Regions from separate parts of the Pelosinus sp. IPA-1 genome, predicted to be linked through region 2. Evidence: a T-box and tRNA genes for the amino acid it is inferred to sense, from the RefSeq annotation. Region 2 holds a T-box; the other regions hold tRNA genes.
What was found. The T-box of region 2 lies ahead of pheS (phenylalanine--tRNA ligase subunit alpha). A T-box ahead of a tRNA ligase gene usually reads a tRNA of that ligase, here a tRNA-Phe.
Positions count from the first base shown of each region.

Region 1: it has a tRNA-Phe gene. The T-box ahead of pheS (phenylalanine--tRNA ligase subunit alpha) is inferred to sense a tRNA for this amino acid. The anticodon was not compared.
Region 3: it has a tRNA-Phe gene. The T-box ahead of pheS (phenylalanine--tRNA ligase subunit alpha) is inferred to sense a tRNA for this amino acid. The anticodon was not compared.

Region 1 is NZ_BSVC01000005.1:344,948-350,690, reverse strand. It holds gene purB (adenylosuccinate lyase) at 78-1,370, shown strand; gene QSJ81_RS14470 (adenylosuccinate synthase) at 1,474-2,760, shown strand; gene hprK (HPr(Ser) kinase/phosphatase) at 2,796-3,722, shown strand; tRNA gene QSJ81_RS14460 (tRNA-Lys) at 3,849-3,924, shown strand; tRNA gene QSJ81_RS14455 (tRNA-Glu) at 3,931-4,005, shown strand; tRNA gene QSJ81_RS14450 (tRNA-Val) at 4,010-4,085, shown strand; tRNA gene QSJ81_RS14445 (tRNA-Asp) at 4,107-4,182, shown strand; tRNA gene QSJ81_RS14440 (tRNA-Phe) at 4,189-4,264, shown strand; tRNA gene QSJ81_RS14435 (tRNA-Lys) at 4,270-4,345, shown strand; tRNA gene QSJ81_RS14430 (tRNA-Glu) at 4,352-4,426, shown strand; tRNA gene QSJ81_RS14425 (tRNA-Val) at 4,433-4,508, shown strand; gene QSJ81_RS14420 (methyl-accepting chemotaxis protein) at 4,677-5,743, shown strand, end outside.
Region 2 is NZ_BSVC01000006.1:406,598-412,340, forward strand. It holds gene QSJ81_RS16975 (TrkH family potassium uptake protein) at 1-1,296, shown strand, start outside; gene QSJ81_RS16980 (potassium channel family protein) at 1,310-1,969, shown strand; gene QSJ81_RS16985 (TrmH family RNA methyltransferase) at 1,966-2,772, shown strand; T-box leader at 2,903-3,116, shown strand; gene pheS (phenylalanine--tRNA ligase subunit alpha) at 3,166-4,188, shown strand; gene pheT (phenylalanine--tRNA ligase subunit beta) at 4,215-5,743, shown strand, end outside.
Region 3 is NZ_BSVC01000006.1:184,306-190,048, reverse strand. It holds gene QSJ81_RS15825 (L-fucose/L-arabinose isomerase family protein) at 1-678, opposite strand, end outside; tRNA gene QSJ81_RS15820 (tRNA-Leu) at 911-999, opposite strand; tRNA gene QSJ81_RS15815 (tRNA-Cys) at 1,044-1,117, opposite strand; tRNA gene QSJ81_RS15810 (tRNA-Gly) at 1,124-1,198, opposite strand; tRNA gene QSJ81_RS15805 (tRNA-Phe) at 1,202-1,277, opposite strand; tRNA gene QSJ81_RS15800 (tRNA-Asp) at 1,290-1,365, opposite strand; gene QSJ81_RS15795 (response regulator) at 1,529-1,891, opposite strand; gene QSJ81_RS15790 (hypothetical protein) at 1,952-2,614, opposite strand; gene QSJ81_RS15785 (ABC transporter substrate-binding protein) at 2,751-3,827, shown strand; gene QSJ81_RS15780 (ABC transporter permease) at 3,855-4,628, shown strand; gene QSJ81_RS15775 (ABC transporter ATP-binding protein) at 4,645-5,442, shown strand; gene QSJ81_RS15770 (hypothetical protein) at 5,502-5,743, opposite strand, start outside.

The DNA of each region.
Region 1 (5,743 bases), on a different contig from region 2:
CACAGTTTGTTGATAACTAATGTAGATAAATTTATACATAAATAGTACCTACTATGATTTGAAGGAGAGAATGTAAGATGATTACTCGTTATACCTATCCTGAAATGGGACGTATTTGGACTGAAGAGAATGAATTTCAAACCATTTTAAAGGTTGAAATCCATGCAGCTGAGATTATGGGAGAATTGGGGCAGATTCCAGCAGAAGCCGTACCAGTAATTCGTGATAAAGCTAAATTTTCAATGAAGCGTTTAAGAGAGATTGAAGAAGAAACACATCATGATATATTAGCATTTTTGCAAGCCGTTGCTGAAAACGTTGGTGATGAAGCCAAATATATTCATAAAGGGTTAACCTCCACAGACGTAAAAGATACAGCATTAGGATCTATGATGAAAGAAGCATCTGACATTATACTCGCAGATTTAGAGGCTTTCCGCCAAGTTTTACGTCGCCGGGCAGCAGAACATAAAAATACGGTTATGATTGGCCGTACCCATGGTATCCATGCGGAACCCATTACATTAGGGCTTAAATTTGCATTGTGGTTAGATGAGACGGAACGAAATATTGAACGTATGAAACGCGCTAAAGAAACCGTTTCTGTTGGTAAAGTGTCAGGAGCAGTAGGTACATATGCGAATATCGATCCTGCCGTAGAAGCTTACATCTGTGAAAAAATGGGCATAAAACCTGCAAAATTGGCAACTCAAGTTATTCAAAGAGATCGTCATGCTGAGTTAATGACTACCTTAGCTGTAATTGCCAGCTCCTTAGATAAATTTGCGACCGAGGTTCGTAACTTACAACGGACAGATATACGAGAAGTAGAAGAATATTTCCACCCAGGCCAAAAAGGATCCTCTGCAATGCCTCATAAACGCAATCCAATTACTTGTGAGCGCGTAGCTGGCCTAGCACGGGTAGTACGAGGGAATGCAGTCGCTGCTTTAGAGAATGTATCTTTATGGCACGAAAGAGATATTACTCATTCCTCTGTAGAACGTGTGATTTTGCCTGATAGTTTTGCATTGGTAGATTATATGTTGAAAAAGTTTACAAACATTGTCGACAAATTATTAGTGTATCCAGAAACTATGCAAGCAAATATTGAAAAAACAGGCGGACTTATTTTCAGCCAGCGTATTTTATTGGCACTAGTAAGTAAAGGCGTAGTAAGAGAAGATGCTTACCGCTGGGTACAACGCAATGCCATGGCCAAATGGATGGAAGGTGCCGATTTTAAAACCAATATTACCAAGGATGAAGACGTTAAGAAATATTTATCACCAGAAGAAATTGACGCTTGTTTTGAGTACTCCTATTATCTTCGCCATATTGACACCATCATGGCTAGATTTGGTTTGTAGATAATAATTTTTATAGAAAATAGGTCAAGAATTCAGGTACATTAAACATAAGCATTTAATTCTTGGCAACATTATTTAAAAAAGATGGGAAGGGTGATTTTTTATGCCAGCAGTAGTAGTTATGGGAACCCAGTGGGGCGACGAAGGAAAAGGTAAGATTGTAGATTATTTAGCTGAGAAAGCAGATGTTGTTGCTCGTTATCAAGGGGGAAATAATGCAGGTCATACTGTAGTTGTAGAAGGAAAAGAATTTAAACTTCATTTATTGCCTTCAGGAATTTTATATAAAGGGAAAACTTGTGTTGTCGGTAATGGTGTGGTTATTGATCCAGAAGTTATGCTCAGAGAAATTAAAGGCATGCAAGAGAAAGGGATCGATACTTCAGGACTTAAGGTTTCTAATCGTGCTCATGTGATTATGCCTTATCACCGCTTATTAGATGAAGCAGAAGAAACCTATCGTGGAGATCACAAAATCGGCACGACGAAACGCGGCATAGGTCCATGTTATATGGATAAAAACTCGCGTTGTGGTATTCGTGTAGTTGATTTGTTAGATGAAGAAGAATTCTCGGAAAAATTAAAACGTAATTTAGAAGCCAAAAATCATTTACTAAAAGCAGTATATGGTGTAGATGGTTTTGATTATGAGACGGTAAGAAAAGAATATTTAGGTTATGCAGAAGAATTACGTTCTTATGTATGTGATACATCTGCAACACTTAATAAAGCGATAAAAAATGGCGAAAAGATATTATTTGAAGGTGCGCAAGCAACTATGCTGGATCTTGACCACGGAACCTATCCGTATGTTACTTCTTCTCATCCAATTGCTGGTGGAGTATGTGTAGGAGCTGGAATTGGACCTACGAAAATCAACACAGTGGTTGGGGTAGTAAAAGCGTATACGACTCGGGTAGGAGAGGGCCCATTTCCTACAGAATTATTTGATGAAGTCGGTGACCACATTCGTGAAAAAGGTCATGAATATGGTACTACAACAGGCCGTCCACGTCGCTGTGGTTGGTTAGATGCCTGCGTAGTAGGTTATGCGGGACGTCTAAGCGGTATTGACTATATGGCAATTACTCGTTTGGATATTTTGGATGAATTAGCAACATTAAAAATATGCGTTGGTTATAAATATAAAGGTGCGGTAATGGATGAGTTTCCTGCTAGCTTAAAGGTATTAGCAGAGGTCGAAGCAGTTTATGAAGAACTTCCTGGCTGGCAAAGTGATACAACTAGCATTCGTGATTATAAAGACTTGCCATTAAACGCACGTCGTTATTTAGAACGTTTGAGCGAAGTAGCAGACATTAAGCTTGGTATTGTCTCCGTAGGACCTGGAAGAGAACAAACCATCATAATGCATGAAATTTTCGAATAGAAATCAAATATAGTAGCGATAGGTAGGTGATAAAAATGCCGAATTTGTTGTTAAAAGAAATTGCTGATTATTTTTGTCTTACTGCAGTGGATAAGGATTGCGTTCTTGATGGCCCTGTTAAAGTACCTGATATTAATCGGCCAGGACTTGTTTTGGCTGGATATTTACAATATTTCGATGAGCAGCGTATTCAAGTAATCGGCACAACAGAAACAGCATTTTTAGACACCCTGCCTATAAATGTAGCAGATGAACGGTGGCATGCGTTTATTAAGTTACATTTTCCTTGTTTAATTATAACCCGTAATATAGAATTACCCGAAGCATGGCTGCAAGTGGCGGTAAGCCGTCAATTACCAGTTTTTCGGACTCACTTACCAACAACACGTTTCATCGCGTTGTTAACGGATTACCTAGAACGTAGACTAGCGCCAAGTGCTACCATTCATGCAGTGCTGGTTGATGTGCATGGGGTAGGTACTTTGATTATTGGTGAAAGTGGCATTGGAAAAAGTGAAACAGCATTGGATCTTATCAAACGCGGTCACCGTTTAGTAGCAGATGACGCTGTAGATGTAATTCGCAGCGGTGAAGATGTACTCACTGGTAGTGCACCCGAAGTATTGCGTCATATTATGGAAGTTAGAGGACTCGGAATTTTAAATGTGAGAGCATTATTTGGTATTGGTGCAGTAAGACCAAGCCAAAAGATAAACTTAGTTATTCGTCTAGAAGAATGGCAACAAGGCAAAGCCTATGATCGGCTAGGTCTTGAAGAAGAACATTATGAGATTCTAGGCGTCGGATTACCATGTAAAACAATTCCAGTGCGCCCAGGGCGAAACTTATCGAATATTATTGAGGTAGCTGCGATGAATTATCGTCTAAATAAATTAGGATATCATGCTGCCGAAGATTTTATTGAAAAGCAGAGGAAATTTTGCCTATCTGATGATCAATAATTACAAAAACAAATACACACTTTTCTTATTGCAAACTAATTTATTATAAAATCCATTAAAACCAACAATAAACTAGTTGACAATAAGAACGGATTGCTATATAATCATATCTTGTGAGAGCGACGTGGTTCACTAGCTCAGTTGGTAGAGCACCTGACTTTTAATCAGGGTGTCCCGCGTTCGAGCCGCGGGTGAGCCACCATTTTACGGCCCGTTGGTCAAGCGGTCAAGACACCGCCCTTTCACGGCGATAACGGGGGTTCGATTCCCCCACGGGTCACCAATACGGGCGATTAGCTCAGCTGGGAGAGCGCCTGCCTTACAAGCAGGATGTCGGCAGTTCGATCCTGTCATCGCCCACCATTTAGTTCTTACAATTAATATGGCCCAGTAGTTTAGCGGTTAGAATGCCGCCCTGTCACGGCGGAGGTCGTCGGTTCAAATCCGATCTGGGTCGCCATTACTTGCCGCGATAGCTCAGTCGGTAGAGCAGAGGACTGAAAATCCTCGTGTCGACAGTTCGATTCTGTCTTGCGGCACCATTTCTGGTTCACTAGCTCAGTTGGTAGAGCACCTGACTTTTAATCAGGGTGTCCCGCGTTCGAGCCGCGGGTGAGCCACCATTTTACGGCCCGTTGGTCAAGCGGTCAAGACACCGCCCTTTCACGGCGATAACGGGGGTTCGATTCCCCCACGGGTCACCAAAATATGGGCGATTAGCTCAGCTGGGAGAGCGCCTGCCTTACAAGCAGGATGTCGGCAGTTCGATCCTGTCATCGCCCACCATATTTGTAACATGAGCCTCATGCGTTTAGCATGAGGCTTTTTAGTATATAAAGTGATATTTTGTCTAAAAAGGGAAATGTTTGAAGGAATATAAAGATAAGGCATAGAATGTACTAATAAAATGGAAAATAATGAGTTTTCCGATTTTTTATAAAGGTGGAGGTTGTTATGGATAAAAAAAGAATGCCGATTGTAATGCAACTTACGGGTATGTTTATTTTGGTCATTATTCTATTAGTATCTATCTTAAGCTTTACTGTGTTTAAATTGAGGGATAGTGGACAAGTAACTGAAGCAATAGTAAAGCATACCGTCACAAGGGGAAATCTTGTTAAATCCGGACAATTGGAATTTACCGGAGCCCTTTTAGATATGCGAGGGTATTTATTCTATCCAGACGGTGCTGCCTATGAACAGGGATACCGAGATAAGATAAAAAAGAGTAGCGAACTGGTAAAAAAGTATGATAGCATGTCTACAATGGGTGATACAAAAGTCGAAGGGGAAAAACTAGCAAAATTAGTTGATGATTATGTAGTACTTGGTGACAAAGTAATTGCGGGCAAGAAAGCAAAAGATCCTAATTTAACCAACCTTACAACACAGGGACGGCAGTTGGTAAAAGAGATTGAGGATCAATTTGCTAAAGTTGATCAACTGCAGCAAAAGTACCTAGATGAGAGGAGTTCCACATTACTTGCTGCGACAAGTCAAGATGGAATTATTGCCTTGGCGATCAGCAGCATAGTTTCTTTATTGGTGATTGTACTAGCCGTATGGTATAGTCGGAATTTGGCAAAACGCCTCAGAACTATCAGTGCTGAACTAGCTGAAGTTGGCAACCTTAATCTAACAGGAAAAGATGTGTATCCTACGCGCAATGACGAAATTGGTGATATGGGTCTTATCATTATTGAAATGAAAAAAGCCCTTAAAGGTTTCGTCTCTCAGATTGTTGGCAGTAGTCAAGTTTTAACCTCGACAAGTGGACAACTAAGTGACTCTGTTAGCGAACAATTGAGGGCGGTAGAAACAGTCGCAGAAAGCGTAACCAATATTGCAGCAGGGGCATCTCAGAATGCCGATAACATTAGTAATATTTCTGCAACCATGGAGGAAATATCCGCAAGCTCTGAAGAAATCAATGCGAGTACGTCTGAAGTCAGTACCAGCGCTCAAAATGCAGTCAATGAGGCTGCCAAGGGCATGGAAATGCTTACACAGGTAGTTGCCCA
Region 2 (5,743 bases):
ATTTTAGTGTTAGGCTTTGCAGGACTCATCTTAGTTGGAGCTTTGTTTCTGATGACACCTATTGCTTCGGTGACTGGGCAAAGATTATCTTTTGTAGACGCGTTATTTACTGCTACATCGGCAGTGTGTGTAACGGGCCTGGTTGTAGTGGATACTGGGACTTATTTTTCTTTGTTTGGGCAACTTGTAATTATTTTTCTTATTCAGGCCGGAGGCCTTGGCATTATGACGATGGCGACTTTAATGGCATTAATTATGCGTCGTAAAATTCAACTTCGTGAACGACTTATTATGCAAGAAGCTCTAAATCACATGACGGTATCAGGGGTTGTTCGGTTAACCCAGTATATTATTATGGCAACATTTCTTATTGAGTTTATTGGTGGGACGATTTTGGCCATTCGATGGTATTTTGACTTGGGGGCAAAGGGAATTTATTTTGGCTATTGGCATGCAATTTCCTCATTTTGTAACGCTGGATTTGATTTGTTTGGTAATTTTAGTAGCTTAACACACTATGTTGATGATATTACTGTTAACCTTGTTGTTACCACGTTGATTATTTTAGGCGGTATTGGTTTTACCGTGATTTTTGATGTGTGGGATAATCGTCAATGGCATAATTTTTCATTACATACTAAGCTGGTTCTTACGACTTCTTCAGTACTGCTTTTCGTTGGTACTATAATTATTTTCTTGCTGGAGCTAAATAATCCAGAGACGCTTGGTGAATTATCTTGGAAGGGGAAGATTCTAGCTAGTTATTTTCAATCTGTGACACCTAGGACTGCAGGGTATAATACAATTGATATCGGAAAAATGCAGGATGCTTCTTTATTTTTTACGATTATATTAATGTTTATTGGTGCTTCTCCTGCATCTACAGGCGGTGGCGTAAAAACAACTACATTAGGTGTGATGATAGCCGCAATATGGGCTTTAATTACAGGCAAAAATGACGCAGAATTATTTCGGCGCCGTATTAACCAAAATATTATCTATAAAGCATTTACAGTATTCTTTATCGCGGCAGCTTTAGTGATCTTTGTGACAATGATGATGAGTATTAGTGAAAAGTTTTCTTTTTTAAATATATTATTTGAAGTTGTATCTGCTTTTGGTACAGTAGGATTAACTACAGGTATAACAAGTTCATTAACGGTGCACGGTAAATTGTGGCTGATTGTGACTATGTTTGCAGGCCGGGTAGGTCCAGTGACCTTAGCCTTAGCTTTGGCTCTGCGAAGTAGAAAAGGTGCGGTTCAATACCCTGAAGGTAAGGTCAATATTGGTTAAGGAGTTGATTTAAATGAAAGTTAAAAAACAATATGCTGTCATCGGCTTAGGCCGCTTTGGCTCTAGTGTAGCGACTAATTTGCACAAATTGGGATATGAAGTATTAGCCATTGATTCTAGTGAGGAAAGAGTACAAGAATTTAGTAATGAGGTAACACATGTTGTACAGGCCGATACAACCGACGAAGAAACCTTAACTGCGTTAGGTATTAGAAATTTTGACGTAGTGGTTGTTGCAATCGGAGAGGACATCCAAGCTAATATTTTAACTACACTGCAATTGAAAGAGCTAGGGGTTCCCTATATTGTTACAAAGGCAAAAAATGCACTCCATGGTAAAATGCTGGAGAAAATGGGTGCTGATCGGGTTGTATATCCGGAGCGAGATATGGGGCAAAGGGTAGCTCATAATTTAGTTTCTAGTAATATCATGGATTACATTGAACTTTCTCCTAATTTAGGTATTGTAGAAGTTAGTATACCTAGGGCGCTTATAGGAAAGACTCTAGCTGAAACGAATTTAAGGGCGAAATTTGAAATTAATGTTGTAGCGATTAAAAGAGGCGAAGCTTTAATTATTCCACCACTGCCAAGTGAAAAATTTAAAGAGGACGATATTTTAGTAGTTGTTGGTGGTATTAAAGGAATACAACGTTTGGAGGATCTTTCTTGAGTGAAATAGTTACAAGTGGACAGAATAAATATATTAAAATGGCAACATCACTAAAACAAAAAAAATATCGTGATGAATTAGGACTATTTATAGTAGAAGGGATTCGTTTAGTAGAAGAGGCTTCCAAGTCAAATTGGTTAGTTGAGACATGTATTTACACGAGTGAAGCGCAAGGAGAACCCCGCGTTCAAAAAATACTAGACCAGCTAAAAACAAAAGAATGCCGAACAATTGAAGTTTTAAAAACAGTTTATGATAAAGCGTCTGAAACTAAAGAACCACAGGGGCTTATGGCTATTGTTAGAAAGTCTGCACATCAGCTGGTGGATATGCTAGGAAAAGTTGAAAATCCTCTTTTGGTAGTGCTTGATGAAGTGCAGGATCCGGGAAATGTGGGGACGATAATTCGTACGGCTGCCGCTGCTGGTTGTACTGGAGTCATATTGACAAAAGGTTGTGCAGATGTATTTGCAGGTAAAGTAGTGAGAGCTAGCATGGGTTCCTTGTTTAATATACCTATAGTTGAGGGTGTCACTCAAAATGAAATTATATCTTATTTAGCCCAATATAAGATAGATATTCTAGCAACTTCTTTAGAGGGTTCTCGTATTTATTTTCAGGCAAACTTAAAAAAACCAGTGGCTATTGTATTTGGTAATGAAGGAAATGGTGTTAGCAACCATTTGCTACAAGAATCTAAAGAAAGAATGCATATCCCCTTGGTTGGAAATGTGGAATCATTAAATGTTGCTGCATCGGCAGCAGTTATTTTATATGAAGCAGTGCGTCAACGCCAAGGATAACCCTATATTGTAATTACTGGGATAGTATGCTATAATGCCTTTGATAATAGAGTTTTCCTACTATCTCGAATTTGATAGTAGATTAGGCGTAAAATTGAATATGTATAGTAGCTTTTGCTGCTATACTTGCTTAAGTGCAATGATAGAGAGAGTATGTTAGCTCTAATTGATACAGGGAGGATACTGTCATAGATTGAGAACAGTCCCAAATCGCTAACAGAAATTCACTCTGGAGTATCTGTGCTGAAGGGGTAACTTGTGTAAGCCAGACGTTATTTTCTGCGTTAAAGAAACTGAGTACTAAATTAGGGTGGTACCGCGGGAGTAAGACTTTCGCCCCTTAGAGGGGTGAGGTCTTTTTATTTTTTCCAAATTATGTTTTAGGAGGTATATATGGAACAAGAATTACAATCTTTAAAGCAACAAGCTTTAGTAGAATTATCACAAGTTGATAATCTGGACACGTTAAATGATTTAAGGGTTAAATATTTAGGGAAAAAAGGTAGTTTGACAAGCGCTTTAAAGGGGATGGGAGCATTAGGTGCGGAAGAACGCCCGAGAATTGGACAAATTGTAAATGATATTAGAGTAGAATTAGAAAATATAATTCAGGTCAAAAGTGAAAACTTTAAGCAAGCTGAATTGACAAGAAAATTAGCATCTGAAAAGATTGATGTTACTTTGCCTGGTCGTAAGGTTAATGTAGGGCATAAACACCCTCTAACTGTGACTTTAGAGCGTATTAAAGATATCTTTATGCGAATGGGATTTGCTATAGCAGAAGGGCCAGAAGTTGAACAAGATTACTATAATTTTGAAGCACTTAATCTACCCAAAGACCATCCAGCTAGGGATATGCAGGATTCCTTTTATATAACGGAAGAATTTTTAATGCGTACCCATACTTCACCAGTACAAGTACGTACCATGCAGGCCGCTGAACCTAATCAGCCTATTCGCATTATTGCACCTGGAAAGGTGTATCGTCGAGATTATGATGCAACCCATTCTCCTATGTTTCATCAAGTAGAAGGTTTAGTAATTGATAAAAATATTAGCTTCGCTGATTTAAAAGGAACATTGGAATTGTTTATTCACGAAATTTTTGGTAAGGATGTCGGCGTACGTTTTCGTCCAAGTTTCTTTCCTTTTACCGAACCCAGTGCAGAAGTTGATATTTCTTGTGTAATGTGTAATGGCAACGGATGCAGAGTTTGCTCAGGTACAGGGTGGCTCGAAATACTAGGTGCAGGAATGGTACATCCTCGTGTACTGGAAATGAGCAACTTTGACCCAGAGAAAGTAAGCGGCTTTGCTTTTGGCATGGGAGTAGAGCGAATAGCCATGTTATTATATGGCATAGACGACTTACGATTATTTTATGAAAATGATTTGCGATTCTTAAGACAATTCTAGAAACAGATAAGTGAAGGGAGATAGGTATGCAAGCATCAATCAAGTGGCTTAAAGAATATGTTGAATTTAAAGAAACACCAGAAGTATTAGCGGAAATGTTAACGATGGCTGGTATTCCAGTAGAAGGTATAACTCATTTAGGAAAAGATATTGAAAATATTGTAACGGGAAAAATTATTGAAATAGAGAAACATCCAAATGCGAATAAGCTATCTATTTGTAAGCTGGACGTAGAAAAAGAAATTTTAATTATTGTTACTGGGGCGACGAATGTTTCAGTCGGAAATGTTGTTCCTGTAGCATTAGTGGGTGCTAAATTACCCACAGGATTAGAAATAAAAGCTAGTGAATTACGTGGTGTAATGTCTTATGGTATGTTATGTTCCACAACAGAACTTAATATTGATAGTAAATTATTATCACCCAAGGAAAAAGAAGGAATTTATATCTTGCCCGATGATACCTTAATCGGTATTGATATTCGAGAAGCTTTAGGAATGGATGATGTAGTTTTAGAGTTTGAGTTAACAGCTAATCGTGCTGATTGTTTTAGTATGATTGGCTTAGCGCGAGAAATTGCTGTGCTCACAGGCGGAACGTTGAAGAAACCGATGATTCATTTGCATGAAAAGGCTGGAGAGAAGGCTGTGAATCTAGTTAAGGTTGCTATAGACGAACCGTCTTTATGTTCCCGTTTTGCAGTACGGGTTTTACAAGATGTAAAAGTTGGAGCATCACCGAAATGGTTAAAGCAGCGACTACAAGCTGTAGGAATGAGGTCAATTAATAACGTAGTGGATGTAACAAACTATGTTATGTTAGAAATGGGCCAGCCAATGCATGCCTATGATTATAATTTACTGTCAAAACATAGTTTAACCGTACGTAAGGCGCAAACAGGAGAAAAAATTACGACTCTTGATGGAGTTAAACGAGAGCTTACTTCGGACATGCTGGTTATTGCCGATCAAGTGCAAGCGGTTGGTGTTGCAGGGGTAATGGGTGGCCTAGCTACTGAAGTTACTGATAATACACAAAATGTAGTATTGGAAGCTGCTTCTTTTAATGGAGTAAGCATTCGTCGTACATCAAGAGCCCTTGGCCTACGTTCCGAGGCATCCGGAAGATTTGAAAGAGGCGTTGATACAGTTAATAGTATTCGGGCCTTAGACCGGGCTGCAAAATTATTGGAAGATATGGGAGCCTGTAAGGTATGCCCAGGTATTGTAGATAGTTATCCTAATATGCTTTTACCAAGACAAGTTAGCTTTATTCCTCAAAAAGTGAATGCTTATTTGGGAACTGATATTGATAAGGCTGTTATGTTAGATATATTACGTCGTTTAGAGTTTGCCATTGATACAAATTCTGAAGGTGAAAATATAATTGTAAACGTACCTACATGGCGTGGGGATGTCCAATATCAGCCAGATATATGTGAAGAGATTGCCCGAATTTATGGTTATAATAAGATCCCAACGACTACTCCTGGCGGTAATATACTGCGTGGCGGACAAGAATACGCTCAGTCTATTGTAGATTCCATTAAAACTAC
Region 3 (5,743 bases), 220 kb from region 2:
CAACTCCTCTTCCATTTCCTTTACAACTTGCGGAATTCTCGGATCATTTTCATGTTCATTAAATGAAGCATACAAATCAAGTTCAGAGTTCTCCATGATTTCTACACCAAGGTCGAATAGAGGTTTTATCGGTGTATTGCACGCTAGGAAGTCATGAGGCCTCGGTCCAAAACTAAAAATTTTCAAGTTGGAAACCCCAAGCACAACTCGTGCAATATTTTCAAAATCAGAAATAAATCCGGCAATTTCATCCGGTGTACCCACAGGATATTCCGGTATATAGGGGCTCAGCTTTCTTAACGCTAAATTATAAGATGCATTAAGCATGCCGCAATATGCATCGCCACGACCGTTTATAAGATTGGATTCTGTTTCCTCTGCAGCTGCAACAAACATGGTTGGTCCAGCAAATTTTTGGGCCAGAATCGTTTCCGGTCCTTCAGGACCAAAATTTCCAAGGTATACTACCAATGCATTTACACCTGCATTTTTAAGTTCCTCTAATGCCACTACTACATCTCTTTCATTTTCCACTGCGGCTTTTACCTCAAAAATGGCAATCTTTTTATTGTTGCATTCCTGCACAACTGCATTCCGTCTTTCTTCACTAAGTTGAACGGGAAAACAATCTCTGCTTACCGCTACAATCCCAAGTTTAACTTTTGGAATATTTATCATTTCCGAATCCTCCTCTATTAATATTACACCAGCCAAAATTTCCTTCATTACTTTTCCCACAACTTTCCTATTCGTATTAAGTTGCCTACTTCCTCCCGAATAGGGTTTCATTTTTATGTGAAAATTTATAAAATTATGTTATTTCTGTTTATTTGTTTTTTTAAAAAATATCTTACCCTTAATTTTTCATAACAAAAAAGCTTCGCATTAGCTGCGAAGCTTTGAATACTCGTGGTGCCGAGGACCGGAATCGAACCGGTACGGAGATCTCTCTCCGACGGATTTTAAGTCCGTTGCGTCTGCCAGTTCCGCCACCCCGGCATATTACTATGCCAAACTGTTAAAGGCAGTGTATGAAACTAATTTGGAGGCGGCACCCAGATTTGAACTGGGGATAAAGGTTTTGCAGACCTCTGCCTTACCACTTGGCTATGCCGCCTTAAAATGGAGCGGAAAAGGAGATTCGAACTCCCGACCCTCGCCTTGGCAAGGCGATGCTCTACCGCTGAGCTATTTCCGCAAATGGTGCCTCAAGACAGAATCGAACTGTCGACACGAGGATTTTCAGTCCTCTGCTCTACCGACTGAGCTATCGAGGCATTAAGATTAAATGGCGACCCAGATCGGATTTGAACCGACGACCTCCGCCGTGACAGGGCGGCATTCTAACCGCTAAACTACTGGGCCACTTCATTGGTCACAAAAACCATTATATAATCTTTCTTTCAACTTGTCAACTAGTTTTTAGTATTTTCTTTCGAAGTACTTTTTTCCAGCTACAAGCCTCGGCCACAGATACTATTATAGCATGTGGAGTTTTATTGTCAAGTACTTTCGTAAATAAACTTATCTATTCCTGCAATACCTTTTTAATAGTTTCAATTACTTGTATATTATCAAAAGGTTTCACAATAAAATCTGACGCACCCGCCTTAAGAGCATCTGTAATAATTGCTCGCTGTCCAAGAGCAGTAACCATAATAATTCTGACCAAAGGATCTTCTTCATGAATATGTGTTACTGCTTGTATCCCATCCATTTTAGGCATTGTAATATCCATCGTTATCAAATCCGGTTTATGTTGCCGATAAAGTTGGACAGCTTCCATTCCGTCCCCTGCTTCACCTACCACCTCATGACCATTATCCACCAGCACTCTCTTTAACATCATCCTCATAAAAGCAGAGTCATCACAGACTAATATTCTTGCCATTCGAATTGAACCTCCTACAATTAACAATCTTGATACTTAAATTCTTCATACTTTACATAATCAGTCTATTTGTGCCCTTAAACTTTCTAAGACACTCGTAAGGTTACTTGCAAGAGCTTCTTGTAAGTCATCTAAGTTATTGGCATCAAAAACAGCGGCCATAGTCGGAGTACGCCTGATACGTGTTTCTCCAAAAAACTCATCCCTAAAGATATTATAATAAATCGCTAAATTACTTTCTGTTCTAAAATCACTGTAATCTAAGATTATATAAGAACCATTGATAATTTTTATTGGTTCATCCGGCCTTATAAACAACTCAAACCCAAAGAGCTGTTGTGGCAGTTCTTTATTATATGGCCACTCAATAACTTTTTTGTCAAGAAGAATGCTATCTAAATTTTCTCTAGTAAAAGAAGCTAGGCTAGTTAAAACAGCTCTCAACCTTTCAACTAATAAGCTTTCCAGCTGCTCAATATCTCCAACAATAAAATTAACGTCATAATATTCCATCAAGCCAATTACTGTGCGAGCAAAATATTCTTTAGTTGCATGATCATACAATACTGAGAAACTCCTATGTCTCTCTTCATTTTTGTAAGTAAATATACAGTATTGTGTATCCCGCTTCTCTAATTCTAGTGTTAAAGTGAACCCTACAAATTCTTTTGGAAGTTTACCAAGCATGTTCCATGCTTGTACTTGCTCTATTATTTTTTCCATACAAAACGATACCTTTCTAATTGAAGTACTATTACGTATTCTGTATTTCCATCTAAAAACCTGCTACTTTATCACCAAATATAATAAAAATGAATATCATGTGATTAATTAATGATTAATTCGGGGGGGGAAGTATGTGAAACGTTTTATAAATTTAAAAGTAATAACCCTGCTGCTCTTAACGCTGCTTATCACCGCTTGCAGTCAAGGTACCGTTAATAAAAATACATCTACCACTGGACCTACATGGGCTCAAGGGTTATCCCCACTACCTCAGGAAACGGTAGTCAAGGTTGGCATGAAGCAGGTTGTCTCTGATGCAGGCATATTAATTGGTATGGCAAAAAATTATTATAAAGATGTTGGCATCAAGATCGAACCTGTTCAATTCAGCACCGGGCAGGAAATGATTAATCAACTAGCAGCCGGGCAACTCGACGTGGGAGCTACCGTTACATCCTCTGGCTTATTAAATGCAATGTCTCGTGACATACCAGTAAAAATCGTTGCGGATAAGGGCATTAATGTCGCTGGGCAAGGTTATTATCGTCTAGTCATCCGCAAAGACTTAGTGAATATGATTAAGGATTACAAAGACCTTCGCGATAAAAAAATTGCTATTGTTGGCACTGCCTCTCTCGACGAGATTGCTTTAGCAAGGGTTTTACAAAAAGGTGGATTAACTACAAAAGACGTTGATGTGCAAATTATTCGTTCTTTTCCTGACATGTTAGTATCCCTTGGAAACAAGAGTATCGATGCTGCTATGGTCATCGAACCTTTTGTTACACTAAGCATGAGCAAAGATCTAGCTGACCCCTGGAAAGACCCAGCGGACTATGATCCAGATGCCCAGACTGCGCTGCTAGTTTTCGGCACTAGTTTGACACAGCATCCAGACGTTGCCAATCGTTTTATGACAGCCTACATACAATCTGTACGAGACTATAATAACGCCTTTTTCAAAAATAAAAACAAAGCCGAAATTATAGACATTCTCTGCAAGTACTCTGTTATAAAAGATGCACCGTTATATGAAAAAATGTACCCTACTGGTTTAAATCCAGATGGCTACGTTCGTAAAAAAGGCATTGTCATGGATCTAGATTGGTACAAAGAAAATAATTTATTGAAATCCGATATTAAATACGAAGATGCTGTAGATAACCAGTATGTTGACTTTGCAGTTAAAACCCTAGGAAAATACCAATAACTAAAAATTTCTTTGGGAGATGAGAGCATGATAAAACAACATAATTCCACTTTATTTATTCGAATCCTCTCTGTATTATCTCCTATAACCCTTCTCTTGTTGTGGGAGCTAATGGCTCGTACTCACATCATAGATACTCGCCTGCTATCAAGTCCCAGTTTAATATTACAAGCTTTCATTCCCCTCTTGTCTTCAGGTGACTTATTGTATAATACGGCAGTCAGCGTACAAAGGGTATTGTGGGGCTTCTTAGCTGGTTCCATCCCAGGTATATTACTGGGAATAGGAATGGGCTTATCTCCACTAATCCGCTCGGCACTTGAGCCGATGATCGCTGCCACCTATCCCATTCCCAAACTCGCTTTGATGCCTTTAATCTTACTTATATTTGGCTTAGGAGAAACGTCCAAGATTTTTACAATTGCCATTGGCGTTTTCTACTTGGTTGTTATCAACACCATGGCTGGTGTACTCAGTATTGATAAAATTTATTTAGACGTTGCCCAGAATTTTGGAGCTAATCGAAAAAATTTTTATCTGACTGTCGCCTTGCCCGGTGCCTTGCCAATGATTTTTGCGGGATTAAAGCTAGGTATGGGTATGGCCCTAATTCTCATTGTCGCAGCAGAACTTTCCGCAGCAAAAGCCGGGGTGGGCTGGATGATATGGCGAGCCTATGATATGTTTGACATTGAACAAATGTTTGTAGCACTTATTACCCTATCGATTTTAGGCTATATTTTTTCTTTACTTCTGGATAAGATAGAAATTTGGTTCCTGCCCTGGAAAAAGCAAATATAAAAAGGAGATGCAGAGCATGGTTTATGAAGAAGAAAGCATCTCAGTTCGAAATCTAAAAAAATTTTTTCACACTAATTCTGGTTTGGTGACCGCCTTAGATGATATTTCCCTCTCTATTGGCAACGGAGAATTCTTCTGTATTGTTGGGCCTAGCGGATGTGGAAAAACAACATTACTCCGAATCTTAGCCGGCCTCGATGATCACTCAAGCGGCAATATTTTCATTAAAAAAAACCACGAACACCGACCAATTAATTCTATGGTATTTCAAGAACAATCTATTTTTCCCTGGATGACAGTGATTGACAATGTGTCTTATGGACTGCGCATGCGGAACATACCCAAAAAAGACCGATATGAAATAGCGCAGCACTATATTGAAATGATTGGCCTTAGTAAGTTTATTCACGCCTATCCTTCTCAATTGTCAGGCGGTATGAAGCAACGAGTTAGCGTAGCTCGCGCCTTTGCCAATGATCCCGAAATTTTATTGATGGATGAACCCTTCGGAGCCCTAGACGAACAAAATCGAATCCTTTTACAGCAAGAGTTATTACGAATTTGGGAAGAAAGCCGAAAAACGACTGTATTTATCACACATAGTATAGATGAAGCCTTGTGCCTAGGTGATAGAGTTATGGTCATGACCGCCAACCCAGGCAAGGTCAAAACTATAATAAATATTGACCTCCCCCGCCCACGAAATATATCAGATATCCGTACCTCCCTTCAATATAATCAATTATTTCAGTCCATTTGGCTCATTCTTCGCGATGAAGTTATTAATAGCAAAAATGGGCTTTCTGTGAAATAAAAATAAGTAACCTGCAAATTTGTAGGTTACTTATTTTTATTAGTCCTCCTCTAGCTTTGTTATCTTATTCCTTGGTGATGAGGACAAAGCTTCCGACATAAATTGCAATTATATACAAAGCCTCCACCCTCAGTCGTTTTTCCACAAATGCTGCGGCATTTGCGCTGTTCAATCGTGTTACCATCCAAGGCACTAACGGAACAAGCGTCTAAGCAAATCCGACAACCGGGTATACAAGCCTGATATGTTGCTAACAAGTCGGGTTCAATTTCTTCAGTGAGTAGAACCGCACCTAACAAAA